DNA from 3 places in the Pantoea sp. X-Soil-TKNS-1280 genome. Region 3 is predicted to be linked to each of the others. Evidence: predicted binding sites of a transcription regulator. Region 3 holds the regulator's gene; each other region holds the start of a gene.
The links. The regulator sigma-54, encoded in region 3, starts transcription at its own class of promoters, with help from an activator protein. The targets are predictions, from matches to a motif close to GTTGGCACANNTTTCGCTNT.

Region 1: the regulator sigma-54 is predicted to act here: its motif matches at 4,079-4,098, upstream of glnK (P-II family nitrogen regulator).
Region 2: the regulator sigma-54 is predicted to act here: its motif matches at 7,594-7,613, upstream of AC6I8X_RS12180 (branched-chain amino acid ABC transporter substrate-binding protein).

The regions. Positions count from the first base shown of each region.
Region 1 covers NZ_AP035962.1:1,111,455-1,122,107, reverse strand. Annotated here, with positions in the region: RNA gene ffs (signal recognition particle sRNA small type) at 46-142, opposite strand; gene AC6I8X_RS05110 (MGMT family protein) at 321-635, shown strand; gene AC6I8X_RS05105 (YbaY family lipoprotein) at 670-1,227, opposite strand; gene tesB (acyl-CoA thioesterase II) at 1,433-2,296, shown strand; gene amtB (ammonium transporter AmtB) at 2,367-3,656, opposite strand; gene glnK (P-II family nitrogen regulator) at 3,688-4,026, opposite strand; gene AC6I8X_RS05085 (SmdB family multidrug efflux ABC transporter permease/ATP-binding protein) at 4,285-6,060, opposite strand; gene AC6I8X_RS05080 (SmdA family multidrug ABC transporter permease/ATP-binding protein) at 6,053-7,822, opposite strand; gene AC6I8X_RS05075 (Lrp/AsnC family transcriptional regulator) at 7,847-8,308, opposite strand; gene AC6I8X_RS05070 (PLP-dependent cysteine synthase family protein) at 8,424-9,458, shown strand; gene cof (HMP-PP phosphatase) at 9,493-10,317, opposite strand; gene AC6I8X_RS05060 (SgrR family transcriptional regulator) at 10,411-10,653, shown strand, end outside.
Region 2 covers NZ_AP035962.1:2,607,469-2,618,121, reverse strand. Annotated here, with positions in the region: gene AC6I8X_RS12220 (response regulator) at 1-696, opposite strand, end outside; gene AC6I8X_RS12225 (carbohydrate kinase family protein) at 1-13, shown strand, start outside; gene AC6I8X_RS12215 (NCS2 family permease) at 1,128-2,426, shown strand; gene AC6I8X_RS12210 (helix-turn-helix domain-containing protein) at 2,622-2,879, opposite strand; gene AC6I8X_RS12205 (helix-turn-helix transcriptional regulator) at 3,045-3,725, opposite strand; gene AC6I8X_RS12200 (hypothetical protein) at 3,815-3,976, shown strand; gene AC6I8X_RS12195 (SDR family oxidoreductase) at 4,042-4,764, opposite strand; gene AC6I8X_RS12190 (isopenicillin N synthase family dioxygenase) at 4,761-5,768, opposite strand; gene AC6I8X_RS12185 (AMP nucleosidase) at 5,933-7,387, opposite strand; gene AC6I8X_RS12180 (branched-chain amino acid ABC transporter substrate-binding protein) at 7,725-8,840, shown strand; gene AC6I8X_RS12175 (ABC transporter permease subunit) at 8,923-9,837, shown strand; gene livM (high-affinity branched-chain amino acid ABC transporter permease LivM) at 9,848-10,653, shown strand, end outside.
Region 3 covers NZ_AP035962.1:579,583-590,235, forward strand. Annotated here, with positions in the region: gene rapZ (RNase adapter RapZ) at 1-184, opposite strand, end outside; gene ptsN (PTS IIA-like nitrogen regulatory protein PtsN) at 237-719, opposite strand; gene hpf (ribosome hibernation promoting factor) at 893-1,180, opposite strand; gene rpoN (RNA polymerase factor sigma-54) at 1,202-2,635, opposite strand; gene lptB (LPS export ABC transporter ATP-binding protein) at 2,684-3,409, opposite strand; gene lptA (lipopolysaccharide ABC transporter substrate-binding protein LptA) at 3,415-3,969, opposite strand; gene lptC (LPS export ABC transporter periplasmic protein LptC) at 3,938-4,516, opposite strand; gene kdsC (3-deoxy-manno-octulosonate-8-phosphatase KdsC) at 4,513-5,079, opposite strand; gene kdsD (arabinose-5-phosphate isomerase KdsD) at 5,093-6,073, opposite strand; gene AC6I8X_RS02630 (calcium/sodium antiporter) at 6,091-7,071, opposite strand; gene mlaF (phospholipid ABC transporter ATP-binding protein MlaF) at 7,298-8,113, shown strand; gene mlaE (lipid asymmetry maintenance ABC transporter permease subunit MlaE) at 8,118-8,900, shown strand; gene mlaD (outer membrane lipid asymmetry maintenance protein MlaD) at 8,905-9,432, shown strand; gene mlaC (phospholipid-binding protein MlaC) at 9,451-10,083, shown strand; gene mlaB (lipid asymmetry maintenance protein MlaB) at 10,083-10,388, shown strand; gene ibaG (BolA family iron metabolism protein IbaG) at 10,504-10,653, shown strand, end outside.

The DNA of each region.
Region 1 (10,653 bases), 530 kb from region 3:
TGGGTTGAATTATGGGGGTTTTTCGGAAGGCTGAAATGGTGGAGGCCCTGCCAGCTACATCCCGGCACACGCGTCGCCTGCTGCGGCTGCTTCCTTCCGGACCTGACCGAGTTCACAAGTTAGCATTGCGGGAGAACCAACAGGGCCCCCATTGACAAGCCCTCATTACGAGAGCGCTGGCATTATCAGGTAAGCCCCCGGCAATTGCAAGCAAACCCCGGATGACCGTTGGTTTCTTGAACAGCCAAGCCACCGGATGCTGCTTCATTCACCACACTCATGCTAAAGTCTGGCCTTTACAATGACTCAGGGTTGCCTCGATGAGCGAGCACGATAGCTTTCCACAGCGCGTATGGCAGATTATCGCCGCCATCCCGCCGGGGAAAGTGATGACATATGGCGATGTCGCCCGCTTAGCAGGTTCGCCGCGTGCGGCACGCCAGGTGGGCGGCGTATTGAAACGTTTGCCGCCTGGTAGCCAGCTCCCCTGGCATCGCGTTCTTAACCGTCATGGTCGTATTTCGCTCCAGGGTGATGATTTGTTTCGTCAGCGTGACGCGCTGGAAGCCGAAGGCATTGAAGTCAGTGACGCCGGGGAAATCGAACTGGCGCGTTATCGCTGGGATCAGGATTGAATGAGCGGCTTTATCCTTAAAGCCGCTTTCAATGTTACATACTGGTTGGCGCAGGTACCGAAGAAGACGGCGTGATCTGCGTCGGTGAGGTCGATGGTACCGTCGTCGCGGCTCCCGGCTGCGTCGGCATCGCCATATTGGTGGTCGGTACCAACAGCAGTTCCGCCTTCGTGCCCCCCTGATTAATCACAGGTTTCACGGTATCGGTGATAAACGCCAGTCTGCCATCAATGGCAATCGCCGCGCTTAACAGAATACGGGCGTTCGGCTGGATGTCAGCCGGATTGAACGGCAGCACAAACTGGAACGGTGCCTGTTTGCCCTCGGTGCGTACCACATGCTGCGCCAGCACTCGGGATGGCGCATCGGATATCGAAGCATCCGACAGCGTTACCGTCAGGACTGCATCGGGTGGCAGTGCAATGCGCTGGCGAATATAAATGGTCCCACTCACATTCGGCTGCGCAATGGTTGATTGCTGCCCTGCGACGCTTGCACCTAAGGTCGGTGTTGCTACCGGCTTGCTGTGGTCCGCGCACCCTGCGACCGCCACGGCCAGCGTCATACCACTAATGATTTGCCAGAGTTTCATCGATGTCGTCTCCTTATGAACACTATGATTATCGGTGGTAAAAATAATGTGCAACTTTTCAACCGCCGAATGCCATTAATTCTGGCACAAAAATCCACGTTGCGCCTGAGACTGGTCTTAGATCGCTGAAACCACGGCAAAAAGATTGACGACAACTGGTCGGATCTTTCACACTTGCCCGACCGGTATCACTGAGGAATCCGTTATGAGCCAGGCCCTGCACAACCTGCTTAATTTGTTGAATCTGGAAAAACTGGAAGAGGGATTATTTCGCGGCCAAAGCGAAGACCTCGGCCTGCGACAGGTGTTTGGTGGCCAGGTGGTTGGTCAGGCCCTGTATGCGGCGAAACAGACAGTGCCGGAAGCACGTATCATCCATTCGTTTCACAGCTACTTCCTGCGCCCAGGCGATAGCCAGAAAGCCATCATCTATGATGTCGAAACCCTGCGTGATGGTAAAAGCTTTAGCGCGCGCCGCGTCAGTGCGGTGCAAAACGGGCAACCTATCTTCTATATGACGGCTTCATTTCAGGCTCCGGAAAGCGGTTTTGAGCATCAAAATGTCATGCCGCAGGTGCCGCCGCCGGATAATCTGCCATCGGAACAGGATCTGGCACATAAGCTGGCAGCACATCTGCCTGGCAAGCTGCGGGAAAAATTTCTTGCCGAACGGCCACTGGATATCCGCCCGGTACAAATCCACAACCCGCTAAAAGGGCGCGTCGATGAGCCGGTACGTCAGGTATGGGTTCGCGCCAACGGGCAGTTGCCGCAGGATCGCCGGATTCATCAATACCTGCTCGGCTATGCATCAGACCTTAATTTCCTGCCTGTCGCCCTTCAGCCGCACGGCAAAGGTTTTCTCGAACCCGATATGCAGGTAGCGACTATCGACCACTCGATGTGGTTCCACCGCCCGTTTGATCTGTCGGAATGGCTGCTGTATAGCGTTGTCAGCACCTCGGCTTCGGGTGCGCGTGGTTTTGTGCGCGGTGAGTTCTTTACTCAGGATGGCCGGCTCGTGGCAACCACGGTGCAGGAAGGGGTAATGCGCCAGCGCGACGCATAAAAAAAGGGGCGATTTCTCGCCCCTTCTGCTTTTTATTGTTTTAGCGCACTGCTCTTCTTCAGCCTGGCTCTTACTGGTTGTAAGCGTTTTCGCCGTGGCTGTTAACATCCAGACCTTCACGTTCCTGATCTTCCGGAACACGCAGGCCAACAATCATATCGGCCAGTTTGAAGCCAATGAAGGCAACCACACCGGACCAGACGATGGTGGTACCCACGCTGAACAGCTGAATCCAGACCTGATGACCCATAGTCACGCCTTCGGCATAACCCACGCCACCCAGTGAAGAGGAAGCGAACACACCCGTCAGGATACAACCTACGATGCCACACACGCCGTGCACACCGAACACGTCACACGGGTCATCAACACGCAGCCATTTCTTCAGGGTAGTGACACCCCACAGGCCAGCGAGACCACCCACCAGACCGATAATCAGCGCACCACCAACACCAACATAACCACACGCCGGGGTGATAGCAACCAGACCCGCGATGAAGCCTGAAGAGGCACCCAGCAGAGAAGGCTTACCACGCAGCGCCCACTCACCGAAGGTCCATGACAGTACCGCACCCGCAGTCGCAATCACGGTGTTCAGGAACGCCAGGGCAGCGATTTCGTTCGCAGCAGAGGCAGAACCGGCGTTGAAACCGAACCAGCCCACATACAGGATCGCAGTTCCGGTGAAGACCATCGGCAGGTTGTGCGGTTTGAATGCTTCTTTACCGAAGCCAGCACGTTTGCCCACCAGGTAAGCACCCACCAGACCAGCCACCGCGGCGTTGATATGCACCACAGTACCGCCTGCGAAGTCCAGCGCGCCATCGGTCGCCAGCAAGCCGCCAGCCCAGACCATGTGTGCAATCGGCAGATAGGCCAGAGTCAGCCATACCGCAACGAAAATCAGCACCGCAGAGAAACGAATACGTTCAGCGATAGAACCGACAATCAGGCCCACGGTGATACAGGCGAAGGAAGCCTGGAACGCAACATGGATGTACTGATAGAAGGTCCCCATCAGTGCTTTCAGCTCGATGTTTTTCAGCATCGCCCACTGGAAGCTACCGAAGAAGGCGTTACCTTCGCTGAAGGCCAGCGAGTAACCGTAAATCATCCACAACACGCAGACCAGGGAGAAGGTTACCGCTACCTGAGTCAGCATCGACAACACGTTTTTACCGCGAATCAAACCGCCGTAAAACAGGGCAATACCAGGAATTGACATGAACAGCACCAGCGCGGTGCAGATCATCATAAACGCGTTATCGGCTTTATCCGCAACGGCAGGTGCTGCCGCCATGGCCAGAGACGGTAACAGCGCCAGGCTGGTCAGGCCCAACTTCGTCATCATTTTATTCATTTCTTTCCATCCCATCACAATCAAGGCCCAGTTACAGTGCTGCTTCGTCGGTCTCGCCAGTACGAATACGGATAACGCGCTGCAGTTCCGCGACGAAAATTTTACCGTCGCCAATTTTGCCGGTGTAAGCGGCTTTACTGATGACATCGACCACTTCATCCAGCTGATCATCAGCAATGGCGATATCAATTTTTACTTTTGGCAGGAAGTTCACGCTGTACTCGGCACCGCGATAAAGCTCTGCGTGACCTTTCTGGCGACCGAAACCCTTCACTTCGGTAACTGTCAGTCCCTGAATGCCAATAGAGGATAAGGCTTCACGCACGTCCTCCAGCTTAAATGGTTTGATTACCACGGTAACCAGCTTCATACGATCCCCTCCAGGTATTTAATGAGTAAGTCTTACCGGACACGCAGGGATATAAGCAAAGGGTGTGCCATAAATAAAAAAACCGCAGAGTCAGCGCATTAGCCGCGTGGCAGCACGCTTCGTTATGTGATGGACAACACAAATGCAACAAGGATAGGAAGAAAGGAGTGGAATATTTGCACTTCTTTGGTGCGCACAGCCTCAAAGAAGTGCATTTGTACAGAATAATCCGATAATGGCGCTCAAAAAAGGTGCAACTCACCCTTCAATGGGTAAGGGAATGCCCGCCGCGAGTTCATCACCTGCCTGTTGCAGCTGATACATTTGCCAGTAACGGCCCTGCTGCGCCAGCAATTCGCTGTGTGTGCCCCGCTCGGCAACCTGCCCACGGTGCAGCACCAGAATCTGATCCGCTTCGGTAATAGTGGAAAGGCGATGCGCAATCACCACCAGCGTGCTGTGCTGGCGCAACGCGCGCAGTGCGTGCTGGATGGCCTGTTCGGTGCCGGAATCGATATTGGCGGTGGCTTCATCGAGAATCAGAATCTGCGGTAGCGACACCAATACCCGCGCCAGTGCCAGCAACTGCTTCTGCCCGACTGACAGATTATTGCCCTGCTCGCCCAGCCGGGTATGGATGCCATCCGGCATCGAGCGCACCAGAGGCGCAAGTTGCACCGTTTCCAGCGCTTGCCATACCGTGTCTTCCGGGATATCGCGGCCAAGACGAACATTGGCAAGCAAGGTATCGGCCAGCACCACCGGATCCTGCTGCACCATGGCCACGCCCTGGCGCAACACCTGATGCGTCAGTTGTGGCAACGGCCGACCATCCAGTTCGATACTGCCACGCGTGACCGGGTAGTAGCCCATCAGCAGATTCGCCAGCGTGCTTTTGCCGCTGCCGGTGTGGCCCACCAGCGCGACAAAGCCACGCGCAGGCACATCCAGATCGATCCGGCTCAGCACATCACGATCGGCACGGTAAGCAAAACTGACATCACGCAACGCAATACGCCCGGACGCCAGTGGACGGCTGTCCGCACCGTAATCCTGCTGGGCCGCATCCATCAACTCAAAAATACGTTCGCCAGAAACCACCGCCTGTTGCAGCATGGATTGCTGGGTGGTGAGTTCGATTAATGGCTCATTCAGACGCCCGAGGTAGGTAATAAAGGCGTACAGCACACCGACTTCAAAAACGCCCGGAGTGGCGAAGCTGAATAGCATCAGCAGACCGCACAAAATCAGTGCAGAGAACAAACTCAGCAACGGACGCAGCAGGAAGCCATCAAGTCGTAACGTCTCCATACGCGCCAGATAGTGGGAGCGACTGGCCTCCCCCATGCGTTCGCCAAAACGCGCCTGCTGGCGAAACTGCTGGATCACGCTCATGCCATTAATCACTTCATTGAAGCCATTATTGATATCAGCGAGATAGCTACGCACCCGACGGGCAATTGGCGTGCTGTAACGCTGGTAAATCAGCATCACCACCAGTACCAGCGGGAAAATGGCAATCGCCACCAGCGCCATACGCCAGTCGAGGGCAAACATCGCCACCAGCATGGCACCAATTAGCGCGGCACTGCGCAACACCGTTGCCACGACGGTGACATAAAGATCGCGGATAACCTCGGTATCGTTGGTGACACGCGAAATAATCTGCCCCACCGGCTGGGTATCAAAGGCGCTGAGCGGCTGACGCAATGCGGCATTCATCACATCAGAACGTAATTGCTGTACCACACCAATCGCGGCGCGGTTAAACAGCAAAGCCTGAAAATAATGCAACCCGGCCGCCAGCAGTTGCAGCAGAATAAAACCCACCACCAGCCCGGCGACAATCCCCCACGGCATCTGATGTTTCGCCACCAGATGATCGATAAAATAACTGACCAGCACCGGCCCGGTGACTTCCGCCGCCGCGGCCAGCCACAGCATCCCCACCGCCAGCCATAACGATTTGCGCCAGGGTTTACCGTAAGACAGTAAACGTTTTAGCGTGGGCCACAAGCGTACAGATTTAGCCACGACTCGCTCCTTCGGTGATCTCATCCTCGTCCAGCGCCGCTTCCAGCTGTTGGTAACGGTACATATCGCGATACCAGCCGTTTTGTGCCGCCAGCTCATCGTGATCACCGCGCTGTGCCACCATGCCCTGCTGCAACACCAGAATTTCGCTGGCTTCCGTCAGTGCCGACAAACGGTGGGCGCTGATAATCAGGGTTCGCCCCTGGCCCCACTGTCGCAGGTTGTGCAGGATATCGTGTTCGGTGCGCCCATCCACGGCAGACAGCGCATCATCCAGAATCAGGATCTCGGCATTCAGCAACAGCGCACGCGCAATGGCAATCCTCTGCTTCTGTCCTCCCGACAACATGACACCACGTTCACCCACTTCGGTCTCATAACCCTGCGGTAAGCGCAGGATATCCTCGTGGACACAGGCCATTTTCGCCACGCGTTCAATCTCCTGCTGGCTGGCATTAGGTCGCCCCAGCGCGAGATTATTGGCTACGGTGTCGGAGAACAGAAAAGGCGTCTGGCTGACCACCGCCAGGCGACTGCGCCAGCTATCGATACGCAGCTGCGGCAGCGGTGTGTTGTGATAACGAATGTCGCCCTGCTCAAGGTCAAAATGGCGCTGAATCAGGCTCAGTAGCGTACTTTTACCACAGCCGGTCGGTCCGCATAATCCCAGCATCTGACCAGGTCTGAGTTGAAAATTGACATGACTCAGCGCCACACTGGCAGTGGCCGGATAGCGAAATTCACGAATTGCCACCTGCAAATTTCCCGCTTCCGGCGGCAGGACCGTCTGACCATCTTCCACCGCCGGAGCCTCTGCCAGCAGCGCGCGAATACGGCTCCAGGCAGCACTGCCACGCTCGACAATATTGAACATCCACGCCAGCGCCAGCATCGGCCAAATCATCAGACCGAGATACATGACAAAGCTGGTGAGCTGTCCCAGCGTCAGGCTGCCGTGCCAAACCATCCAGCTACCGCCACCAATCGCCAGCAGGTTTGAGAAACCAATGGCGATGTAAATGGTGGGATCAAAACGCGCATCCACCCGCGCCACGCGCAGGTTTTTCTCACCGGTATCGCGTGCGATAGCAGCAAACTGCTGCGACTGATGATCTTCCAGACCAAAGGCTTTGATCATACGAATGCTGGTCAGGCTTTCCTGAGTTTGATCGTTCAGGCTGGAGAACGCTGCCTGAGCGAGTTTGAAGCGATTGTGCAGCTGGTTACCATAACGATGGATAATCACCGCCATAATCGGCATTGGCACCAGCGCCAGTAAGGTAAGCTGCCAGCTGATTTGCACGCTCATCACCACCAGCACCATGCAGCCCATCACCAGCGAATCCACCAGTGTCAGCACCCCTTCCCCGGCGGCGAACACCACGCGATCGACATCGTTGGTGGCACGGGCGATCAAATCACCGGTGCGGTGGCGCAGATAAAATGCCGGATGCTGGCGGCTCAGCTGAAGATAAAAATCTTCACGCAATTTGACCGCCAATTGATACGAGGCACCAAAAAGCAACACGCGCCAGACATAGCGCAGCAGATAGACGATAACAGCGGTGATCAGCATCACGCCGATCCACATCATCAGCCTTCCGGTGCTTAAGGTATGTTGGGTGACGCCATCCACAATCACCCCCACCAGATGCGGTGGCAATAATTGCAGAAGCGCAATAATGATTAGCAACGTGACTGCGCCCAGATATCGCCGCCACTCACGCAGAAAATACCAACTTAACTGGCTGAATAATCGCACAAGACTGTCTCTTTCTTTACCCGTTCAGGGTGCCACCGGCAATGCGGTTGTATATTTAATCTCTTCCATGGCGAAGCTGGAGGTCACATCAATCAGGCCCGGTACGCCATTCACCAGCCGCTTATAAAAACCATCATAACTTTTCATATCCGCTACCTGAATACGCAGCAGATAGTCGTATTCCCCGGCCATACGATAGAACGCCATCACTTCCGGCATCTGCTGGACGACGCTGACAAATTGCTGGTACCAGTCACTGCTGTGTTGCTGGGTTTTGACAAACATAAACGCCGTCAGTGCCAGGCCGATTTTTTCCCCGTCCAGCAATGCAACGCGCGCACGAATAATGCCATCATCTTCCAGTTTTTTCAGGCGTTTCCAGCACGGCGTAGTGGTGAGATTGACCGCATCCGCCAGCGCCTGTAGCGACAGGGTGCAGTCCTGCTGCAATAAAGCCAGCAGTTTACGGTCAGTTTTATCTAGCATTTACCTCTCCGGGAGAAAATTTTTCTCTCATCGGGCCATTATACCCGGATTAAAGCAACCTCTTTTTCCTGCCAGTGCCTTAAACTGTGGCCATTCAATTTTGCGGAAACACAGCATGCAAACGCCCTGGATTCGTCACGCTATCAATGAAATTAACGCTGATATTCAGCGTTCTGCTGATACACACCTGATTCGCTTTACGCTGGATGATTTCCCCGGCATTCGTTTCTATCTAAAAGATGAAAGCACCCATCCCAGCGGCAGCCTGAAGCATCGTCTGGCACGGTCGCTGTTTCTGTATGGTCTGGCGAATGGCTGGATCCGCAAAGGAACGCCAATTATTGAAGCCTCCTCCGGCAGTACGGCGGTATCGGAAGCCTATTTTGCCCGTCTGCTGGGGCTGCCGTTTATCGCGGTGATGCCTGCCAGTACCGCCAAACGTAAAATTGAGCAGATCCGCTTTTATGGCGGCGAATGTCACTTCGTCAGCGACCCCTGCCAGCTTTACAGCGAATCAGAGCGCCTGGCGCGTGAACTGAATGGCCATTTTATGGACCAGTTCACCTACGCTGAACGTGCTACGGACTGGCGGGGTAATAACAATATTGCCGAAAGTATTTTCCGCCAGATGGCGCATGAACCTTTCCCGGTGCCGCATACCTTGATCATGAGTGCTGGCACCGGCGGTACTTCCGCTACCCTGGGACGTTATATTCGCTATCAGGGTTTTGACACCCGGCTGCTGGTGGTCGATCCACAACATTCGGTTTTTTTTGATTACTGGCATAGCCGTGATAACCAGCTGCGCAGCGAACGTGGCAGCATGGTTGAAGGCATTGGCCGCCCACGCGTTGAACCCTCGTTCATGCCGGATGTCATTGATGAAATGATGAAAGTACCGGACGCCGCAACCATTGCAGCGATGCTGAAACTGGAGCAGATTCTAGGGCGTCGAACGGGCGCATCGACCGGCACTAACTTCTGGGGCATGATGCAGGTGGCGAAGCGCATGCGCGAACAGGGTGAGCAAGGGTCACTGGTGACCATTTTATGCGACAGTGGCGAGCGTTATCCGGATACCTATTACGATACCCAATGGGTGGCTGATCACATTGGCGATATCGCGCCGTGGGTGCGTGAACTGCAATAAAAAACCGGACATCCTGTCCGGTTCACTGCAAACCTCAGCATTCGGGGGAATAATCGAGGTGTGGTGTGGTCATCCAGTGATTTAAATAGTGAGACACCGCCTGTGTCTCGCAATGGCCAATAACCGGTAAATGGGGCAACACCGCTTTCAATTGATGCATGGCGTTGCCCATAATGAAGCCGTTACCTACCTGCTCCAGCATTTCGCGATCGTTCATGGCATCGCCAAACGCCATGCAATCCGCTAACGACAGTGAAAGGTGCTGGCACAGCCATGTCAGCGCAGCACCCTTATGGCAACCCAGCGGCAATACTTCCAGACAATCCCAGGCAGAAAAACAAATATTCGCACGTTCGCCCAGCGCTTCACGCAGTTCGATTTCCAGCGCACGCAGTGTTTCATGCGGGGCAATAAAGCAGATCTTGGTCACTTCATGAGCTGACATTTTCTTCAGGTCACGTAGCTGATACTGGAAACCACTCATCACATGCGCTTCACGTACAAAGGGCAACGGTTTGTCGGTAAACCAGCCTTCATCATTGAATACATGGATAGACGCGGGAGTTTGCCAATGGCGATGAAGCACCTCTTCGGCGATCGATGGTGGCAAATCGCAGCCAAATAACAGGTTGCCATCCAGATCGTGCACGCGCGTGCCATTCCCGGTAATCAGCCATGCAGGCAGCGTAATCAGCTCCTTCACCACCGGTTGCATATCCAGCAAATGACGTCCGGTGGCAAAGGTCAGCGTGACGTCACGATGGTGTAAGGCGTGCAGACTGGCGAGCGTTTCTTTGCCTAAGCGATGTGTTGGCAGCAACAGCGTGCCATCCATATCAAATGCCGCGAGGCGGACCATGCGAATTCTCCTGTCGGTTAGAGACCTTTACTATCGCCTGGTAATTACGGAACTAATAGTGAATACTTTTAGAAAACTGTTCCGGGTTTAGAGATGCGCCAGCTTAATCGGGTCAATCAATTTCAGCGTCTCTGGCAACTTAGCCAGGGTGAAACGCAGCATCTAAGTGTCGCGACGATGGCACAGCACTGTTTTTGCAGTGAACGCCATATCCGCACCCTGTTACGACAATGGCAGGAGGCCGACTGGCTGCGCTGGCAGGGCACCGCGGGACGCGGTAAACAGGGAACGCTGACCTTTCTCACCACCCCTGACCAGCTACGCCAGCAACTTTTG
Region 2 (10,653 bases), 2.0 Mb from region 3:
GGAAAAAACATAACCGAGGCCGCGGATGGTGCGGATCAGGCTGGGCTGGTGCGGATTCATTTCAATCTTGCGCCGCAGCCGCATAATTAACACATCAATGGTGCGATCAAACACATCCAGGGTTTCGCTGTGGGTGAGTTCCAGCAATTGATCGCGCGTCAGTACTTTACGTGCATGGCATACCAGCGCGCGCAGCAGCGCATACTCGCCCTGGGTGAGCGGCACACTTTCGCGCTGGGGGTTGAACAACTGGCAACGTGCTTCATCCAGCCGCCAGCCGTTAAAGTGCCAGCCGTCATCCTGGACGCTGTCCGGTTGCGCCAGCCGTCCGCAACGGCGTAACGCGGCGCGGGCGCGCGCCACCACCACGCGCGGATTGAAGGGTTTGGCAATGTAGTCGTCCGCGCCCATTTCCAGCCCGACCACCATATCCGCTTCCGATCCCATACCGGTCAGCATGATGACCAGTAACTCGGGCCGTTGTCGTTGCATCTGTTGCAACACCAGCAGGCCGTTGGTGTCCGGTAACATCATATCCAGCATCACCAGAGAAATTTCCGGATGCGCCGCCAGTAAGGTCAGCGCGTCTTTGCCCTGGTGGCAGCTATAAACGGTAAAAACATGTTCACTCAACACATCATGCAGCAGTTCGCAGACGGCACGATCGTCATCCACTACCAGAATTGCGGGCTTCATTACGGGCCTCTTTTGTTATGGAAGAGTTAACGGAGAGTGTATACCGACCGCTTTTGCCTGCTGCATCAGGCAACAGAAACGTGAGCGACATCGCCTGACAGAATGCGAAAGCGTGCGTTACCGCAATCTTTTTTCACTCCCCCATTGACGTGTGGGAAAACGATTGCGCACACATGGTGCAATGCACCATAATCGCGCCTCGTTCTGGTTCAGAATAGTCTTAGCCGTTGCTGCGATTGAGAAGGTAAACGATTGCGTCCCGGCATGGCATAGCAATTGCTATGAGGACTGAGGGGAAAGGAGTTTGACTACAAGGCGGATCGATGGCAGAGCATGCAGCCCCGTCTGCTTTTTCCCGAAACAATAACGCGCATGCACACCCCATTGGCAAGAGAACGCACGTCAGTGACGTCTCCCCATCACGAGAGATGATGATGTTAGAAAAACTATTCAAGCTAAAAGCGCACAACACAACGGTCCGCACCGAAGTTATTGCGGGCATAACCACCTTCCTGGCAATGGCCTATATCCTGTTCGTTAACCCAAGCATCCTCGGTGCCACTGGCATGGATAAGGGTGCGGTCTTTGTGGCAACCTGTCTGGCGGCGGCGATTGGCTGCGTCCTGATGGGCCTGATTGCCAACTACCCGATTGCGTTGGCACCGGGTATGGGCCTCAACGCCTTCTTTACTTACACAGTGGTACTGCATATGGGCTACACCTGGCAAATCGCGCTGGGTGCGGTATTCCTCTCTGCCTGTATCTTCTTTGCCTTGTCGGTGTTCAAAATTCGTGAATGGATTATTGCCAGCATTCCGTTGCCATTGCGCGCCGGGATTGCGGCGGGTATCGGCCTGTTCCTGGCGCTGATTGCGCTGGAAGGGGCGGGTATCGTGGTGGATAACCCGGCGACATTGGTGGGTCTGGGTGATCTGACCAAGCCGGGTCCGCTGCTGGCACTGCTGGGCTTTGTCATCATCGTAGTATTGGAAGCGCGTCGCGTTACCGGTGCGGTGCTGATCGGTATTCTGATCGTCACCTTCCTGTCGATGGGTATCGGCCTGACGCCGTTTGGTGGCGTGTTCTCTGCACCGCCGTCAATCGCCCCGACTTTCCTGCATCTGGATATCGCGGGTGCCTTTAACGTCGGCCTGGTGAGCGTGATTTTTGCCTTCCTGTTTGTGGACGTGTTCGACAACACCGGTACGTTGCTGGGTGTGACGAAGCGCGCCGGTCTGGCGGATGAGCAGGGTAACGTGCCGAAAATGGGCCGTGCGCTGATTGCCGACAGTGCGGCAGCACTGTTTGGTTCACTGCTGGGTACCTCAACCACCACCAGTTATGTGGAATCGGCAGCGGGCGTCAGCGCCGGTGGCCGTACTGGTCTGACGGCGATTGTGGTTGCCATTCTGTTCCTGCTCAGCCTGTTCTTCTCGCCGCTGGCGGGCAGTGTACCGGTATTCGCCACCGCACCGGCGCTGCTGTTTGTCGCCGTACTGATGGCATCCGGCCTGGCGGAGATTGACTGGAAAGATATCACCACCGCAGCCCCGGTCACCGTGACTGCGCTGACCATGCCGCTGACTTACTCCATCGCCAACGGTATTGCGTTTGGTTTTATTACCTGGACGGTAGTGAAGCTGCTGAGCGGTCGTACTAAAGAGGTGAATGCGGCGCTGATTATTATGTCGATCCTGTTTGTGATCAAACTGGGTTGGTTGAGCGCGTAATCCTCCTTATTCGTAGCGGCGCAATTTATTGCGCGTTGTTTGGAAAGACGCGCGATAAATCGCGCCGCTACGGTCATGTGCATCTTCCTGAATTTATTTGCAAACATCACACCGCCGTTGTAGCAGCGCGATTTATCGCGCAGCCCTGGCTGGTATCTGGACGTTTGTCAGACTGGGCATCCCGTTAGTCGCCCGTTAAGGTTTTATTTTCTTTGTAAGTAGTGGTTTTTTTTGTTTTTTATTGCCTCCTGGATAACGACTTGGCCATATTTCAGCGGGGGTCAGGCCTAATGCCTGCGCAATAATTGTTTCTCCCCGTGGCCAGGGTTTTCGCAGAGCATTATTTAATGTTCCAGCCGCCAGTCCATTTTCCCTTGAAAGTGCAGCGAGAGACTTCTTCTTTTTTCTGACAGCAGCAATAATATCCTCTACATGCCAGTCTTCAGGATTCATTTTCCCTTTTCGCTCCATTGCCTATTCATCCGTTAAATTGAGTATCTCTAGGTCACGTGATGATTTATATATGGAGTGATAAATGATGTAAATCAGAAGCAAAAAAACACCTATGAAAATTCATAGGTTTGGGCAGTTATGATGCGATGAGGTTGATAAAATAAATTAAAGAACAATGTGATAGGGTATAAACTCATGCAACCCATTTTGATAACAGAAAAAAACAAGTTGGTCTCGCGTATCGACTCTGAACTTTTCCTTAATATTCATCAAATGAAAATCGTGCGATGAAGTCGATATTCCTGCCAGTTCGGATATCTTTCGGCGTGAAAAACCTTTCAGAAGATAAAATAATACTCTCGACTCAACAATTGTCAGGTTGAATCCGGAATAGTCGCAAACTCGCATGCTGGAAGCAGTACCTGCAAGGTTGCCAAATTCAACTGAGCCATTGAAAATCAGTGCTGTTGCGATCGTGCCTGATGGTTTTCCGCTTTTGGAGTAGATAACTTTTTTACTGGTAAATAAGCAGGTTTTAACAACGCCACTTAGTGGTTCTATAACGTTATATTCTAAACCAGATAAAATATCCTTTTCGTGATTTATGTAAATATCTTTATTTTCTGCCCATGGCATATCTTCATCATTCAAACCTATGAGAGATTTCGGAGTATAACCTGAATAATTACTGAATACTGAGTTTGATGCGATAAATTCATGATTTGAGTTTTTTACCAACATAATGCCAGTGTTCCAGTGAATAATAGGGTGATCACAAAACCACTCAAAAAATAACTCTTCGTCTTGAGGTTTATGAAAAATAACCCTACTATTATTAGTAGTCATATTGAATGTTCTCGCGTTTATATCACTTTATTGGAAGGATATTGCTGCCATGCCTTGCATGTGTGCAATTAACAAGGACGATCGTTGTTATGAAAAACAAAGAAAAAAAACTCAAAACATTCCATCTGCCACAACAAAAAGGCAAGCTGTCCGACTACTGGATTGCTATTTGTGAAGGTGAGGTAGAAGGCGCAGAAACAGAGCAGGAAGCGATAAAAAGGATCCTGAATAAAAGGAAGGATTTACACTGAAGGGTGTAAATGCCATCTCATTTACTGCCTCTGAATAATTGGCCTTCCAGAAAAAATAAAGAGTGCTAATTTTGCTGTCTTGTCGGCGCAATTTTAAGATCGCGCACACATACTGACTGCGGTAGCTCGTATGAAAATATGATGCTATCAATAACATTTTTGGCAGAAATGACACCGCCTATACTTTCTTTCCATTCGATATAATCATTTTTCACGAAGTCGTCACTAATATGGCTGATAAGCTCCGTCTCGGCGGCACCAGGAGAGATGGTGATAACCCGGACGTTGTCCGGGGCAACCTCCCAGCGAACGCTGTCGGACAAACCGTGTACGGCGAACTTAGTTGCACAATATGCAGCATGGTATTGATAGGTCTTTTGACCCGCCAGGGAGGAGATATTGATTATTGTTCCTGTTTTCCGTTCGCGCATCGAGGGCAAGACCGCCTGCATACCATGAATGACGCCTTTGATATTGGTATCAATCATTCGGTTCCATTCGTCCTGACTCTGAAATTCTAATTCGCCCAATAACATCACTCCCGCATTGTTTATGATGCAATCTACGTCGCCAAACTTTTCTTCGGCCTTACGAATAGCATTAACAACCTGTTCACGACAGGTAACATCGACTTCAAAACACAGGGAGTTTGCAAGATTCATTGCACGTAACTTATCGATACGACGAGCCAGGAGAGCAAGACAATATCCCCTGTTGCTCAGTGCCCTGGCAACTTCAGCGCCAAATCCGGAACTGGCTCCCGTTATCACTACCAGTTTATTGTTCATAGAAAATTGCCCCATTCTGCATAATATTTCTTAGCAACATCGGGATGAGAGCGCAGCCTTCCCTTCATATAATTCAGGCCCACATCTCTGAGTAGCGGGTTGTTTGGGTCAGTTTCGATAAATGAGGAATCGGAGGTTAACTCTGAGGGCAATCTGAATACCGGTACGACAGAATCGAGACTGGCACCTAAGAAATAGGCCACTGAAATTCTGTCATTCTCTCCTGCCGGGGCCAGAACCTTATGAACGGTTGCTTTGAGATATCCGTTAGTGGCTAACTCCAGTAACTCGCCCAGATTAACCACAAAGGTATTATCAATTGGAGAAACATCTACCCACTTATTATCGGTAGTCTTAACTTGTAAGCCTTTATTTTCGTCCTGAAGAATTAGCGTCAAAAGACCAGAATCTTTATGAGCCCCCACACCCTGAGTCTCGGTTATTTTTTTACAACGTGGATATCTGATGAGTTTGATATGCTCGTTCGGTGTGTCACCGTATATTTTGTCAAAAGAATTTTCTGGCAACCCCAGACCTGATGCAAGGCTTCTGAGTAATCTCAGCGAGATGTTGGTTAATATATTGTTGTAGAAAAGAAGGGTATTCTTCAACTCAGGCAAGGATGCAGGCCATTGATTAAAACCATGCAAGCCCATCCAGATAGGATCCTTATCCGTTAAGTTATAGGGCTTCCGTTCAGCTCCGATATCAAATTGTTCTCGCCAGTCTGCTTTACCGTTGGTTAATTCATTACCGGCTCGGTTATATCCTCTGAAATGAGGGGAATTAATCATTGAAACAGAAAGTTTTTCTTCTTCAGATAAGAAAAAAAACTTTCGGGTTTGTTCACGAACTTCAGTCAGGAATGATGCTGCGACGCCATGATCGCTAAGATAGAAAAAACCAACATCATGAGCGGCTTCTGTTAACAGGCCGATAAATTTATCTTTATCATTCTGGTCCCCATCTAACAAAGATAATTTTAATACAGGTATAGATGTCATTATCTATCTCTCCATCATGAGTACATTCAACTGGCAAAACTTTACGGTACCGTACCATAACACAAAAAACTATACTAAAGTTTAGTTTAAGTGATGTGAGCTTTATCGCATGTTGAAGTCATGATCGGAGGATTGCACCGCTCACAAAGGAGCGGTGACATTAATTACCTGAACGGCGGTTCATTAAAGGTACGCAATTTGCGTGAATGCAGCTTATCCCCCTCGGCGCGCAGCAGCTCGACCGCACAAATCCCAATCTGCAAATGCTCGGAAATCGCTCCCTCGTAGAAACGATTCGCCTGGCCTGGCAGTTTGATCTCACCATGCAGTGGCTTATCCGACACGCACAACAGCGTGCCGTAAGGCACCCGGAAACGATAACCTTGGGCGGCGATGGTGGCGCTTTCCATATCCACCGCCACCGCGCGGCTGAGATTAAAGCGCAGCGCAGAAGCGGAATAACGCAGTTCCCAGTTGCGGTCATCCGTGGTCACCACGGTGCCGGTGCGCAGGCGTTGTTTGACTTCTTCACCGGGCATGCCGCTCACCGCTTTGGTGGCGTCGTAGAGTGCACGCTGCACCTCGGCGATGCTCGGAATCGGAATATCCGGCGGCAGTACGCTGTCCAGCACATGGTCGTCACGCAGATAGGCATGCGCCAGCACGTAATCGCCAATGGTCTGGCTTTCACGCAGGCCGCCGCAGTGGCCAATCATCAGCCAGGCGTGCGGACGTACCACCGCCAGATGGTCACAGATGGTTTTGGCATTGGAAGGGCCCACGCCAATGTTGACCAGAGTAATGCCACGACGATTGGGTGAGGTCAGGTGCCAGGCAGGCATCTGATGCTTCTTCCACGCCAGATCCGACATCATCGCTTCCGGATCCTGGGTATCTTTGGTGATCACCACATCACCGGCGCAGGCGAGGCTATCGTAGGAGGTGTTGGGATCCTGTACCTGTTCAATTGCCCAGCGGACAAACTCATCAACGTAACGCGTGTAATTGGTAAACAGCACAAACGGCTGGAAGTGCTCCACGGCGGTGCCGGTGTAATGACGCAGACGCGCCAGCGAGAAGTCGGTACGCAGTGCATCAAAGTGTGACAGCGGGAGCTGCGCGTCAGCATGGAACAAACCATCGGCGGTTTCATCGCCAATCTGCGACAGTTCGGTGGTGGGGAAATGGCGTGCAATGCTGGCGCTCATCGAGCGGTCCAGAGACAAATCGGAACCGTCAATCACATAAGGGTAAGGAATTTCCTGCTGTGAGGGTCCGACTTCAATCACTACCTCGTACTCTTTCTCAATCATCAGCAATTGCTCACTGAGATAGTGACGTAATAACGCCGGGCGCGTGATGGTGGTGCTGTAGCTGCCAGTGTGGGTAAAACGGCCCCAGGCACGGGTACGATTACGTTGCGGACCCTCGCCAGCCCAGGTAATACGCAGCTCCGGATAGACAAATAACCCCTGCTGGCGCGCTGCCTCATCCGGCAAACGTCCGTTTTCAGTAAAGTCGCGAATCGCGTTGCGTAACGCCTCTACCGCGTTGGCGTATAACCGTTCAAGTTCATCCAGCGCCTGCTGGCTGCTGATGCCGTTCCGTTGTGTATTCATAAGTTCTCCCGCATCAATTTTGGGTCGATTTGGCTATAGCATAGCGGGTAAACCCCTCAGCACCATGAAGAATCTGTGATCAACCGCATTCTGCACCAACAGAGTGCTGGTGCGTCTTAAAACGCTGGCTATGGTTAAGATCAGCAGACGCGTTCCCTCCCGCTTTGGCGCGATGCCGGTGCAAAAACTTGTCACCAATGCTTACCTTTGGCGAGCTTTTTGCTTGATTGTTAACCGTGGCCCTGTTGGTCACACACTGCACATCGTTAAGTTTCAGAAATTGATTTCTCCCAGGCCGTGGTATGGCTCCGTTCCTGACCCGTTGAGGATTGAAAGCATGTCTTTGAAATTCATAAAATTACCATTGAAGGTTGTGATTGCAGGTTGCCTGAGCGCGGCGTTTTATGCCCAGGCGGATATTAAGATTGGGGTAGCCGGACCCTTTTCCGGCCCTAATGCCACTTACGGCGCACAGTATTGGAAAGGTGCTACTCAGGCGGCGGATGATATCAACGCTGCCGGGGGCATTAACGGTGAGAAAATTGTGCTGGTGCAGGGGGATGACGCCTGCGAACCGAAACAGGCCGTCGCCGTTGCCAACCGTCTGGTAGACCAGGACAAGGTACTGGCAGTGGTGGGGCACTTCTGTTCCTCTTCCACCATGCCCGCTTCCGAAGTGTATGACGATGCAGGCGTGCTGGCGATTACCCCCGGCTCGACTAACCCGCAAATCACCGAACGCGGCATGAAAACCATGTTCCGTATGTGTGGCCGCGACGATCAGCAGGGGGCTATTGCCGCTAACTACATCATCGATAAGCTGAAAGCCAAACGCGTGGCGGTGATCCACGACAAAGACACCTACGGCCAGGGGCTGGCCGATGCCACCAAGGCTGCGCTGGAAAAGCGCGGTGTTAACGAAGTGCTGTATGAAGGTTTATCGCGCGGTGAGAAGGACTTTAACGCGCTGGTGACCAAAATCGCCTCAGTCAAACCGGATGTAGTGTACTTCGGTGGCTGCCACCCGGAAGCCGGTCCGCTGGTGCGCCAGATGCGTGAGCAGGGTGTGACGGCGGCCTTCTTCTCCGGTGACTGTATCGTGACTGAAGATATGGTGACCGCAGCGGGCGGCCCGCAATACACCAAAGGCGTTTATATGACATTTGGTCAGGATCCGCGTCAGATTCCTGACGGCAAAGCGGTGATCGCCAAATTCCGCGCCGGTGGTTTTGAGCCGGAAGGCTATACCTTGTATGCCTACGCTTCCGTGCAGGCACTGGCCGCCGCTTACAAAGCCGCAGGTAAAGATAACGCCAAAGCCAGTGAGTGGCTGAAGGCTAATAGCGTCGATACCGTGATGGGCAAAAAAGCCTGGGACGGCAAAGGCGATCTGAAAGTCTCGGATTATGTGGTGTATCAGTGGGACGATAAAGGCAAATATCACCAGCTGTAAGCTGACACGCGGCCCCGCGCGTTGCGGGGCCATTCGCGATTGGGCGCGAAGTTTGCGCTCCCTTTAAGCACGGGACTTGCATATGGAAGCCTTCTTTCTCCAGCAGCTGGTGAACGGCCTGACACTGGGCGCGGTTTACGGGCTGATTGCCATTGGCTACACCATGGTTTACGGCATCATCGGCATGATCAACTTCGCCCACGGCGAAGTGTATATGGTCTCTGCCTATCTTTGTGCCATCGGGCTGGGGCTGCTCAGCTTTTTTGGCATTCACTCCTTCCCACTGCTGATTTTCGGCACCCTGATCTTCACCATTGTGGTGACGGCGGTCTACGGCTGGACTATCGAGCGCATCGCCTATCGTCCGTTACGTAACTCCACCCGTCTCGCACCACTGATTTCTGCCATTGGTATGTCACTGATTTTGCAAAACTACGTGCAGATAAGTCAGGGTCCGAACCAGCAGGGCATTCCCACCCTGATGTCCGGTGTATTGCGCATGGAAGTGGGTGATGGCGTGGTGCAAATCACCTGGACCAAAGTGTTTATCCTGATTGCCGCGTTGTGCGGCATGGCGTTGCTTACCTGGATTATCCAATACACGCGGCTGGGACGGATTTGCCGTGCGGTGCAGCAGGACCGGCGCATGGCCGCCATTCTTGGTATCAACACCGACCGGGTGATTTCGCTGGTGTTTATGATTGGCGCGGCGATGGCGGGCCTGGCCGGGGTGCTGGTCACCCTGAATTACGGCACCTTTGATTTCTATATTGGTTTTGTTATCGGCATCAAAGCCTTTACCGCTGCGGTGCTGGGCGGCATCGGTTCGTTACCGGGGGCGATGCTCGGCGGCCTGCTGCTTGGCGTGGCGGAGGCGCAGTTCGCCGGGCTGGTGAACTCCGATTACAAAGATGTTTTCTCTTTTGCTCTGCTGGTGGTGATTTTGATCTTCCGGCCACAGGGGCTGCTGGGACGACCGCTGGTTGCCAAAGTATGAGGACGCCAAAATGAGTGCAATGACGCAACGAATTGATCTGCGCCAGTCGCTGCTGGATTGTCTGATGGCCGGGTTGGTGGCGCTGGTGGTGTTTGGCCCGATTGTCGGTGTGGTGCTGGATGGCTACAGTTTTCATCTTTCGCCACAGCGTGTTGCTGTGCTGGTGGCGGTGGTGATGGTGGGACGCCTGCTGTTTAGCTTGTTTCAGCAATCCGCTGCCGGGCAGCGCTTCGCGCGTAAATTCGAAGGCAATGATGATGGCGTGTACGTGCGCGAACCGGGGCACCGCTCTCCTTTGCGCTGGATTCTGCCTGTGCTGCTGCTGGTGGCGCTGGCGTTTCCGTTCCTTTCGAGTAAATACCTGCTGACAGTGGCGATTCTCGGGCTGATTTACGTCTTGCTTGGTCTTGGGCTGAATATTGTGGTGGGTCTCGCGGGGCTGCTTGACCTCGGTTATGTGGCGTTTTACGCCATCGGTGCCTACGGGCTGGCCCTTGGTTATGAGTATCTCGGCCTTGGATTCTGGAGCATGTTGCCGCTCGCGGCGCTGATGGCCGCCTTTGCTGGTGCGCTATTGGGTTTCCCGGTGCTGCGGATGCACGGCGATTATCTGGCGATCGTCACCCTTGGTTTTGGCGAAATCATCCGTCTGGTGCTGAACAACTGGCTGACATTTACCGGCGGCCCCAACGGGGTGTCGGTGCCGTCTCCCACCTTTCTCGGGCTGGAATTTGGTCGCCGTGCACGCGAGGGCGGGGTGCCGTATAACGAGTTTTTCCATCTCGACTACAACCCGAACATGAAGTTTATCTTTAT
Region 3 (10,653 bases):
CGGGCATGTTCCGCACGTCAATACTGACGGCGGCTGAGATATTGCGTTCGGTTAACGTATTTGCCAGTTCGGGCAGCAGCACCACTGGCAGATTATCGACACAGTAAAATCCCATGTCCTCAAGCGCACGCAACGCGACTGATTTTCCTGAGCCTGACCGACCGCTAACGATCATCAGCACCATCACATTTCTCCCGTTTTAAACTGGCACCCTGGCCGGTAAAAGTGTCTGTCGCTTAAGGATGGTCGTCCTGCGCTTCTGTGATAATGGCATAGAGTTCTTCATCGCTCTGCGCTGCGCGCAGACGACGACAGACGGTTTTATCTGCCAGGCGTTTTGCCACCAGCGATAGCGTATGCAGATGGGTTTTACACTGGTCCGCCGGCACCAGCAGCGCAAACAGCAGGTCTACTGGCTGATTATCGACCGCGTCAAAGGCGATCGGCTGATCGAGGCTGATAAACACACCTACGGCGCGCAGGGTGTCTTCTTCCAGCTTGCCATGCGGAATAGCAATGCCATTGCCAATACCGGTACTGCCCATGCGTTCACGGGTGAGGATTGCTTCGAAAAGCGTCTGGTGAGGCAGATTGAGCTGCTTAGCTGCCAGCTCGCTGATAATTTCCAGCGCACGTTTTTTACTCTGGCAGTGTACGCCGCTGCGGGTGCAGTCCAGCGTGAGGACCGAGCTCAATTCCAGTGTCAGATCGTTGTTCATCATCGTTTCACTTGCGAGTTCACATAGCCGCGAGGATCACCCACTTTAACCCGTTAGCAGGGAAAATGCAGGTTCTCCTGTTGGCGCTTGCGCAGATGACAAAACGGGGCGGTCAGCCCGCCCCATTCTGTGCTCTGAGTGCCGAACCGGTCAGCACTCTGCAAGCGTGAAGGTTAGTGTTTTTTCAGTTTGTCTTTATGTTTAGTCAACTGACGGGAAAGCTTGTCGATCAATCCGTCAATGGCCGCGTACATATCTTCCGCTTCCGATGTCGCGTGCAACTCCCCGCCGTTCACATGCAAGGTTGCATCAGCAATCTGCGTTACCTTCTCCACTTTCAGAACAATATAGACCTGATTGATACGATCAAAATAGTGTTCCAGTTTGGCAAATTTGCTATTTACAAATTCACGCAGCGGTTCGGTAATCTCTACATTCAGTCCGGTAAGGTTTATCTGCATAGGTCTTCCTTCTCAATACATTCAAACCAGCTGTTTACGCTGATTCGAGGGCGGGATGGACAAAGACTCGCGATACTTAGCAACCGTACGGCGGGCCACCATGATGCCCTGTTCAGATAACATGGAGGTCAGTTTGCTGTCGCTCAAGGGTTTTGCGGGGTTTTCCGCAGAGATCAATTTTTTCACCAGCGCACGTATTGCCGTGGAAGAGGCTTCGCCACCGCCTTCGGTGTTCACATGGCTGGAGAAAAAATACTTCAGTTCAAAGATGCCACGCGGGCTATGTAAATACTTCTGCGTGGTGACGCGCGAAATTGTGGATTCATGCATATCCACGGCTGAGGCGATATCCGCCAGCACCATGGGGCGCATATACTCCTCGCCCTGCTCAAAGAACGCCTGCTGCTGCTCGACAATACAACGTGTCACTTTTAGCAGCGTGTCGTTGCGGCTCTCCAGGCTCTTAATCAGCCATCGGGCTTCCTGTAAGTTGCTGCGGATGAACTGGCTATCGCTGTCATTACGCGCAGCTCCGCCCATCGCGGCATAATGCTGGTTGATTTTCAGACGTGGCACGCTGTCAGCATTCAGTTCGACCGTCCAGCGCGTGCCGGTTTTGCGTACCAGCACATCAGGAATGACATATTCCGGTTCGCTGGTATTCACCGACTGGCCCGGACGCGGATCGAGCGACTGAATCAGCAGCATGGCATCTTTCAACACATCTTCTTTCAGACGCGTGACACGCATCAGACTGCGGAAATCATGATTGGCCAGCAGATCGAGATGTTCACTGACGATGAGGCGCGCTTCGGCCAGCATCGGTATATCACTGGCATATTGTGAAAGCTGGACCAGCAGACAATCACGTAAATCACGAGCACCGACACCGACCGGGTCAAAACGCTGCACGCGTTTCAGTACCGCTTCCACTTCGTCCAGCGTCAGCTCCTCATCGCCAATGCTGTCGCAGATATCCTGCAACGTCACGGTGAGGTAGCCGGTATCGTCAATCGCATCCACAATCGAGGTCGCAATGGCACGGTCAGTATCAGTGAAGGGCGTCAACTCGACCTGCCACATCAGGTAGTCCTGCAATGACTGCGTCGTCTCCCCCTGGTACACCGGCAATTCATCATCCTGATAATCGGTCCCGGTGCCTGAAGGTGTACCGGCGGTGTAGATCTCATCCCAGGTGGCGTCGAGCGGCAACTCTTCCGGCATATCCTTTTGTTCGAGTGCCTCTCGAGTGTCGAGCGCTTCGCTCTCCTGATATTCGCGTGTGTCTACTTCTTCATGGAGATCTGATTGTTCAAGCAATGGATTGCTTTCCAGCGCCAGTTGTAATTCCTGCTGGAGTTCAAGCGTAGAGAGTTGCAGCAAGCGGATTGCCTGCTGCAACTGGGGTGTCATCGCCAGCTGTTGGCTGAGCCTGAGTTGCAAACCTTGCTTCATAATCCGGATTGAATTTCCTAAGCAAACGTCGGAGGTTACGACACCTTATCAGAGTCTGAACTCTTCGCCCAAATAAACACGCTTAACCTGCTCATCTGCAAGTATTTCATCGGGGGTGCCGTGGGCAATCAAATGCCCCTGGCTGACGATGTAAGCGCGTTCACAAACGGCAAGGGTTTCGCGCACGTTGTGGTCGGTGATCAGCACGCCCAGCCCGCTATCGCGCAGATGCTCAATGATCTTCTTGATATCAATAACGGAAATGGGGTCGACCCCCGCAAATGGTTCATCCAGCAGGATGAATTTAGGGTTGGCAGCCAGCGCACGGGCAATCTCCACACGGCGGCGTTCACCACCGGAAAGCGCCTGACCCATGCTGTCACGCAGGTGCTCAATGTGGAACTCTTCCATTAGTTCATTGGCACGGTCCTGGCGCTGTTCTTCGCTAAGATCTTCACGAACCTGCAATACCGCCATCAGGTTGTCGTAAACGCTCAGGCGACGGAAAATCGATGCTTCCTGCGGCAGATAACCAATGCCACGGCGCGCGCGCGCATGCAGTGGCAGGATACTGATGTCTTCATCATCAATGACGATGCGACCGGCATCACGCGGCACAATACCTACCACCATGTAGAAGGTGGTGGTTTTACCGGCCCCGTTGGGGCCCAGCAGGCCGACGATTTCGCCGGATTTCACCTGCAGGCTAACGTCTTCTACCACGCGGCGGCCTTTATAGGCTTTCGCCAGGTTTTCAGCGATCAGTGTGGCCATAGAAATTAGTTACTCTTCTTTTGGCTCTGGGATGAACCGTTTTTGTCCTGCAACTGCGACGGCACCAGTACGGTGGTCACGCGTTTGCTCTGGCCCTGACTGAAGGCCTGCATTTTCTGTTCTTTCACCAGATAGGTGATGCGATCGCCTTTGATATTGCTATCCAGCTGCTCAATGTAAGCGTTGCCGGTCAGCTCAACAAAGTCATTGGCCAGTTCGTAGTGCAGCTTGGCAGCATGGCCTTGTACCGGCTTACCGCTATCCTGCATTTGATAGAAAGTCGCGGGGTTGCCCCAGGCATCAACGATGGTTTTTTTGCTATCGCCGCCCGGACGGGTCACCACCACTTTGTCAGCGGTGATTTTGATCGATCCCTGTGTCACGATCACATTGCCGGTGAAGGTGGCGACATTACCCTGCAAATCCAGCGCCTGGTTCTCTGAAACGATATTGACGGGTTTGTCCGAGTCTCCTGTTAATGCCAGAGCGGGCAGGCTGGTGGCTAACAGGGCGCTGACCAGCAGTAACTTAAGGCTGTTTTTGTTCATTTTGGATTTCATAGGAGGATTTGACCTTTTCAATCAACTCGGCATTTTTTGTCCGTAAGTTGCCGCGCATCTTCATGCCTGTAGAGTTAAAACTGCGGCCATAAAGGGTGACCTGATCGTCTGAAGTGACATCCTGGGTAACCAGATTGACTACCGCATTATCCGTTTTGATGCGCTGTAACTCGGAATCCTGCGTCAGGGTGTTTACTTCAACGTGGCCGTATAGATAAAGCATACGATCTTTGGTGAGCTTTGCCTTATCCGAGCGAACAGACCAGGTTGGAATTTTGTTCACGTCATAGGTGGTCATCACCGGATTTTCGAACCAGCTCAGTTGATCGGCATCAAAGTAGGTAACTTTATCCGAAATCAGCTTATAGGCCAGCGCACCATCGGGATTGTATACCACGGTGTGAGAAGTCGAGCTGGTATAGGTCGGCTCCTGATCGTTGGTGGCAACCGGTGTTTTGCTCTCATCCTGGTTGGTAAGATTCCAGCCGATCAGCACCAGAGCGATTAAGGCCAGAATCAGCGTTATCCAACGCCTGCTTTTACTCATACTGATTGCCCTTTGGCATCCTCAAATTTATTCTGCGCCATTAAGATCAGATCGCAAAGTTCACGTACTGCACCGCGGCCACCGGCAATGCGGGTGACGTAATGCGCGCGCGGCAGCAGAATCGGGTGCGCATCGGCAACGGCGACACTGAGACCGACTCGCGCCATGACCGGCCAGTCGATCAGGTCATCACCGATATACGCTACCTGTTCGGCAGATAATGACAGTTTATCCAGGAGTTCACGCCAGGCCAAAAGCTTATCCGATTGTCCCTGGTAAAGATGCGTAATGCCGAGGGTTTTACAGCGATCTTCCATCAGTCTGGCATTGCGGCCGGTAATAATAGCCACTTCGATGCCCGAGGTCAGCAGGCAACGAATGCCATAACCATCGCGTACGTTAAAAGCTTTCAATTCTTCGCCGCTGTTGCCCATGTAAATCAGGCCGTCTGACATCACACCATCAACGTCACAAATCAGCAGGCGGATTTGCGCTGCCCGCGCCATGACTTCTGCGCTCACCGGGCCATAGCAGGTTTCCACTGCGGGTGTTTCAACACTCATGTTCTTTTCCTGTTCAGACCACGCCGGCGCGCAGCATGTCATGCATATGTACCACACCGAGCAGGCGATCGTCATCGGCCACCAGCAATGCAGTGATGTTTTTGTTTTGCATCAGGTTAAGGGCATCCACCGCCAGCAGATTGGGGCGTACGCGGATGCCACCACGGGTCATCACATCCTGAATGCGGGCTGACTGGAAATCGATACCCATATCAAACACCCGGCGTAAGTCACCGTCGGTGAAGATACCTTCAATTTTCATCAGATCATCGACGATCACCGTCAGACCGAGATTTTTCCGCGTAATTTCCAGCAACGCATCACGCAATGATGCATCACGCGTGACATGAGGGATCTCGTCGCCACTGTGCATGATGTCACTGACATGCAGTAACAGTTTACGCCCCAATGCGCCACCTGGATGGGACAATGCAAAATCTTCCTGCGTAAAGCCGCGCGCTTCCAGCAGTGCCACTGCCAGCGCATCCCCCATCACCAGCGTGGCGGTGGTGCTGGTGGTGGGGGCCAGCCCGAGCGGGCAGGCTTCCTGCGGCACTTTCACGCATAGATGGACATCGGCGGCCCGGCCCATTGCGCTGTCGGCACGGCTGGTGATGCAGATCAGCTGAACTTTCTGGCGTTTCAGCACCGGTACCAGCGCGAGGATCTCGTTTGACTCACCGCTGTTCGAAATGGCAATCACCACATCGTTGGTACTGACCATCCCCAGATCGCCATGGCTGGCTTCTGCAGGATGAACAAAGAATGCGGGCGTGCCAGTGCTGGCGAAGGTTGCGGCGATCTTTTTGCCAATGTGTCCTGACTTGCCCATCCCCATCACCACCACTTTACCCCGACAGGCAAAGATCATTTTGCAGGCGCGTGAGAAGTCGTCATTTATATATTGATCGAGTTGTTCCAGGCCTTCACGCTCAATACGCAGCACCGCTCTGCCTGCCTGTTGAAAGTCAAAATCCGGTTGCTGATGTGACATACTCAGTCTGTCCTTTATTAACCTGTGATAAACATGGGGCTAAGCCACAGCCAGCACACCCACACGATAAATCCTGCTAACAATAAGGCACCTGCCGGCCGGCCAATTCGGCGTCGGCGTTGCAGGCACAACAGGGCGAACAGCACGCTGACACCCAACATCACCCAGTAATCACGGGCAAAGGCATGGGGATCAATGCTGCCCGGATGAATCAACGCGGGCAGGCCCAGAACAATGGCCAGATTAAAAATATTGGCACCGATCAGGTTGCCGATGGCGATATCGTCCTCGCCTTTCATCGCACCAGCGATGACGGTAGCCAGTTCCGGCAGGCTGGTGCCTACGGCGATTAACGTCAACCCCATCACCAGTTCGCTTACGTCGAAGTAATCGGCAAATACGGTCGCGTTATCGATCACCATGCGGGTAGACATCGGCAGGATCAGCAGTGCAACGGCGAGCCACAGGAAGGCCACGGTGTTGCCGCTCTCGTCACGCGGCAGCTCCGCCAATTGTTCGCGCGTTAAGGTGTCGTTATTTTCACGCTCGGCCCGCCGTGCGATGCGGATCGCCACCAGCAGATAACCCAGCGCAATCAGCAGCAAGGCTACGCCATCAAGGCGGCTGAGATAATTATCAAACAACATAATCCCGCTCAGCAATGAGACCAGCAGCATTAACGGGAGTTCGCGGCGAATCAGATTGGAATGGACGGTTAGAGGATGCAGCAGGGCCGCTCCGCCGAGGATTAACAGAATATTGGTGATGTTCGAACCCAGCGCAGTGCCTACTGCTAAATCCATCTGTCCGTGCTGCGCCGCTGAAAAAGAGACGATCAATTCAGGGAGCGAAGTGCCGATGCTGACCACGGTCATGCCGATGATTAACGGGGGGATGCCGAAGGATCGACTGAGGATCGCGGCACTGAATACTAATCGGTCAGCGCCGTAAGCCAGTAAAATCAATCCAATGAACAGCAGGGCAGTGGCTACGAACATGAAAAATCCTTGATGGCCAGATGTGTCGGCACGCGTTGCCCGACGGGTATAAACATTAGTGCAGTGAAACAGGCGCTGATTTTGACTGTCTGAGAGGCAAAAGTAAATTTTAAGGCTATTTTCGCCAAACCGGGTGGGTAAGTTTCTGTAAAACTCTCGTGCATCGTGGACTTACAGGCTACCATCCCGGGATACGATAACGCCCGATCCCCATTAAGAGGTAAAGATGATCCAGCAGCAAACGAATCTGGTTGAGGTTCGTGGCGTGAGCTTTTCGCGCGGAGATCGCACCATCTTCGACGACATTTCATTAACGGTGCCCGAAGGTAAAGTGACCGCCATTATGGGGCCATCAGGCATTGGGAAAACTACGTTGTTGCGCCTGATTGGTGGCCAGCTCCAGCCAGATAAAGGTGAAATCTGGTTCCGTGACGAAAACATTCCCTCACTTTCACGCCGCAGATTGTATGAAGTGCGTAAAAAAATGAGCATGTTATTCCAGTCCGGTGCACTTTTTACCGATCTCAGCGTCTTTGATAACGTGGCCTGGCCGCTACGGGAGCATACGCAACTTCCGCCATCGCTGCTGCACAGCACAGTGATGATGAAGCTGGAAGCGGTAGGGTTGCGTGGTGCTGCGCAGCTCAAACCGGCGGAACTCTCCGGCGGGATGGCGCGCCGTGCAGCGCTGGCGCGTGCGATCGCGCTGGAACCGGATCTGATCATGTTCGATGAACCCTTTGTCGGCCAGGATCCGATCACCATGGGGGTACTGGTAAAATTGATCGACGAGCTGAACCACGCGCTGGGGGTGACCTGCATCGTGGTTTCGCACGACGTGCCAGAGGTCTTGAGCATTGCCGATCATGCCTATATTGTTGCCGGGCAAAAAATTATTGCTCAGGGAAGCGCGCCTGAATTGCGGACCAACCCCGATCCACGCGTGCGCCAGTTTATTGAAGGGCATGCGGACGGCCCGGTGCCGTTCCGCTTTCCGGCCGGGGATTATCTGGCCGATTTGACCCACGCAGGGAGAACCTAAGCTGATGTTGTTAAAGGCGCTGGCGTCACTTGGACGTCAGGGGATTAACACCTGTGCGGCATTTGGCCGGGCAGGGATGATGCTGTTTCATGCGCTGGTGGGAAAACCAGCGTTTCGCAAACATGCACCGTTGCTGATCAAGCAACTCTACAGCGTGGGCGTAATGTCTCTGCTGATCATTATGGTCTCCGGGCTGTTTATCGGCATGGTGCTTGGGTTGCAGGGCTATCTGGTCCTGACCACCTACAGTGCGGAAACCAGTCTCGGCATGTTGGTGGCGTTGTCGCTGCTGCGCGAACTTGGCCCGGTGGTTACCGCGTTGTTGTTCGCCGGGCGTGCCGGTTCGGCGCTGACCGCAGAAATTGGTCTGATGAAAGCCACAGAGCAGCTCTCCAGCATGGAAATGATGGCGGTTGACCCGTTGCGACGCGTGGTATCACCACGTTTCTGGGCCGGTTTTATCAGTATGCCGCTGCTGGCGCTGATTTTTACGGCGGTGGGGATTGCCGGTGGTGCGCTGGTTGGAGTCAGCTGGAAAGGTATTGATCCTGGCTTCTTCTGGTCAGCGATGCAGAACGCGGTGGATTTCCGCACTGATATTATCAACTGCATTATCAAAAGCGCGGTTTTCGCCATTACGGTGACATGGATTGCGCTGTTCAACGGTTATGATGCTATCCCCACGTCGGAGGGGATCAGCCGGGCAACGACGCGTACCGTGGTACATGCTTCACTGGCGGTACTCGGTTTGGATTTTGTGCTGACAGCACTGATGTTTGGGAAATGATGCAATGCAAAGCAAGAAAAACGAAATTTGGGTAGGCGTCTTCATGCTGCTGGCACTGCTGGCACTGCTGTTTCTCAGCCTGCGTGTTGCTGACCTGAAATCACTGGGGACTGAACCCACATGGAAGCTGTATGCCACCTTCGATAACATCGGCGGCCTGAAAGTGAGCTCGCCGGTCAAGATTGGCGGCGTGGTGATTGGTCGTGTGACGGATATTTCGCTGGATGACAAAACCCTGTCGCCGCGCGTCACCATGGACATCAGCGACCAATACGCCAACAAAATACCGGACACCAGTTCACTGGCGATTCGTACCCAGGGATTACTGGGGGAACAGTTCCTGGCGCTCAATCTTGGCTTCGATGACCCGGATCTGGGGTCGTCTATGCTGAAAGATGGCGGCACGCTGCGTGATACCAAATCAGCGATGGTGCTGGAAGATTTGATTGGCCAGTTCCTTTACAAGAGCGGCGACAACAAAAACGATAACAAACAACAGGGTGCGGAGAGCGCGCCTGCAGCAACTGAATAACCCCAGAGGTAAAACACGATGTTTAAACGTTTACTGATGATTGCCATGCTGGCCATCGTTCCACTGGCCGCGACGGCAGCGGACCAGAGCAATCCCTATAAACTGATGGATGAAGCGGCGGCGAAAACCTTCACTCGCCTGAAGAACGAGCAACCGAAGATCAAGCAGGATCCTAATTATCTGCGTGATATCGTGCGTCAGGAATTGCTGCCCTATGTGCAGATCAAGTATGCGGGTGCGCTGGTGTTAGGTCGTTACTACCGTGATGCCACACCGGCACAGCGTGATGCTTACTTCGCGGCCTTTGGCGATTATCTGGCACAGGCATATGGCCAGGCGCTGGCACTCTACCACGGTCAGACCTATCAAATTCAGCCTGAACAGCCGATTGGCGATGCTGATATTGTGGCAATCCGTGTCACCATTCTCGATCCGAGCGGCCGTCCACCGGTACGCCTTGATTTCCAGTGGCGCAAAAATAGCCGTACGGGTGACTGGCAGGCCTACGATATGGTGGCAGAAGGCATCAGTATGATCACCACCAAACAGAATGAGTGGGGCGATTTGCTGCGTACCAAAGGTATCGATGGTCTGACCGCGCAGTTGAAAGCCTCTGCGGCTCAGCCAATCACTCTGGATAAGCAGCAATAATGAGCGAACCGTTACGCTGGCAGCGTACTGCCAGCACGCTGGCCCTGAGTGGCAAGCTGGACCGTGACACCTTGCTGTCCTTGTGGCAGGAACGGGAAACGGCCATGGTGGATATTGAGACCATTGATGTGGCTGCACTCGACAGGGTGGACTCAGCCGGACTGGCGCTGCTGGTTCATTTGCGTGAGATTGCCAGGGCGCAGGGCAGCACGCCGCTGTTTAGCGGTATCACGGATAAACTTCAGTCACTGATTACGCTGTATAACCTGCAGCAGATTATTGTTTCTGCGGAAAAAATAGCCTGATTATTGCCCTTAATGATAAAGCCCCTGATTTTTTCAGGGGCTTTTGCGTATTTAAGAGTCAGACGCTTTCCTCTAAGATGTCTGCCTTATTATTATCAACTTGAAGCAAAGAGCGATGGAAAATAGTGAAGTTCAGGCGGTGCTGATGCAGGCGTTGCCATTAGAAGAAGTGCATGTTCTCAGCAACGACGGTAGCCACTTTCAGGTGATTGCGGTCGGCGAGATGTTCGGCGAGCTGAGCCGGGTTAAAAAACAGCAGGCTGTG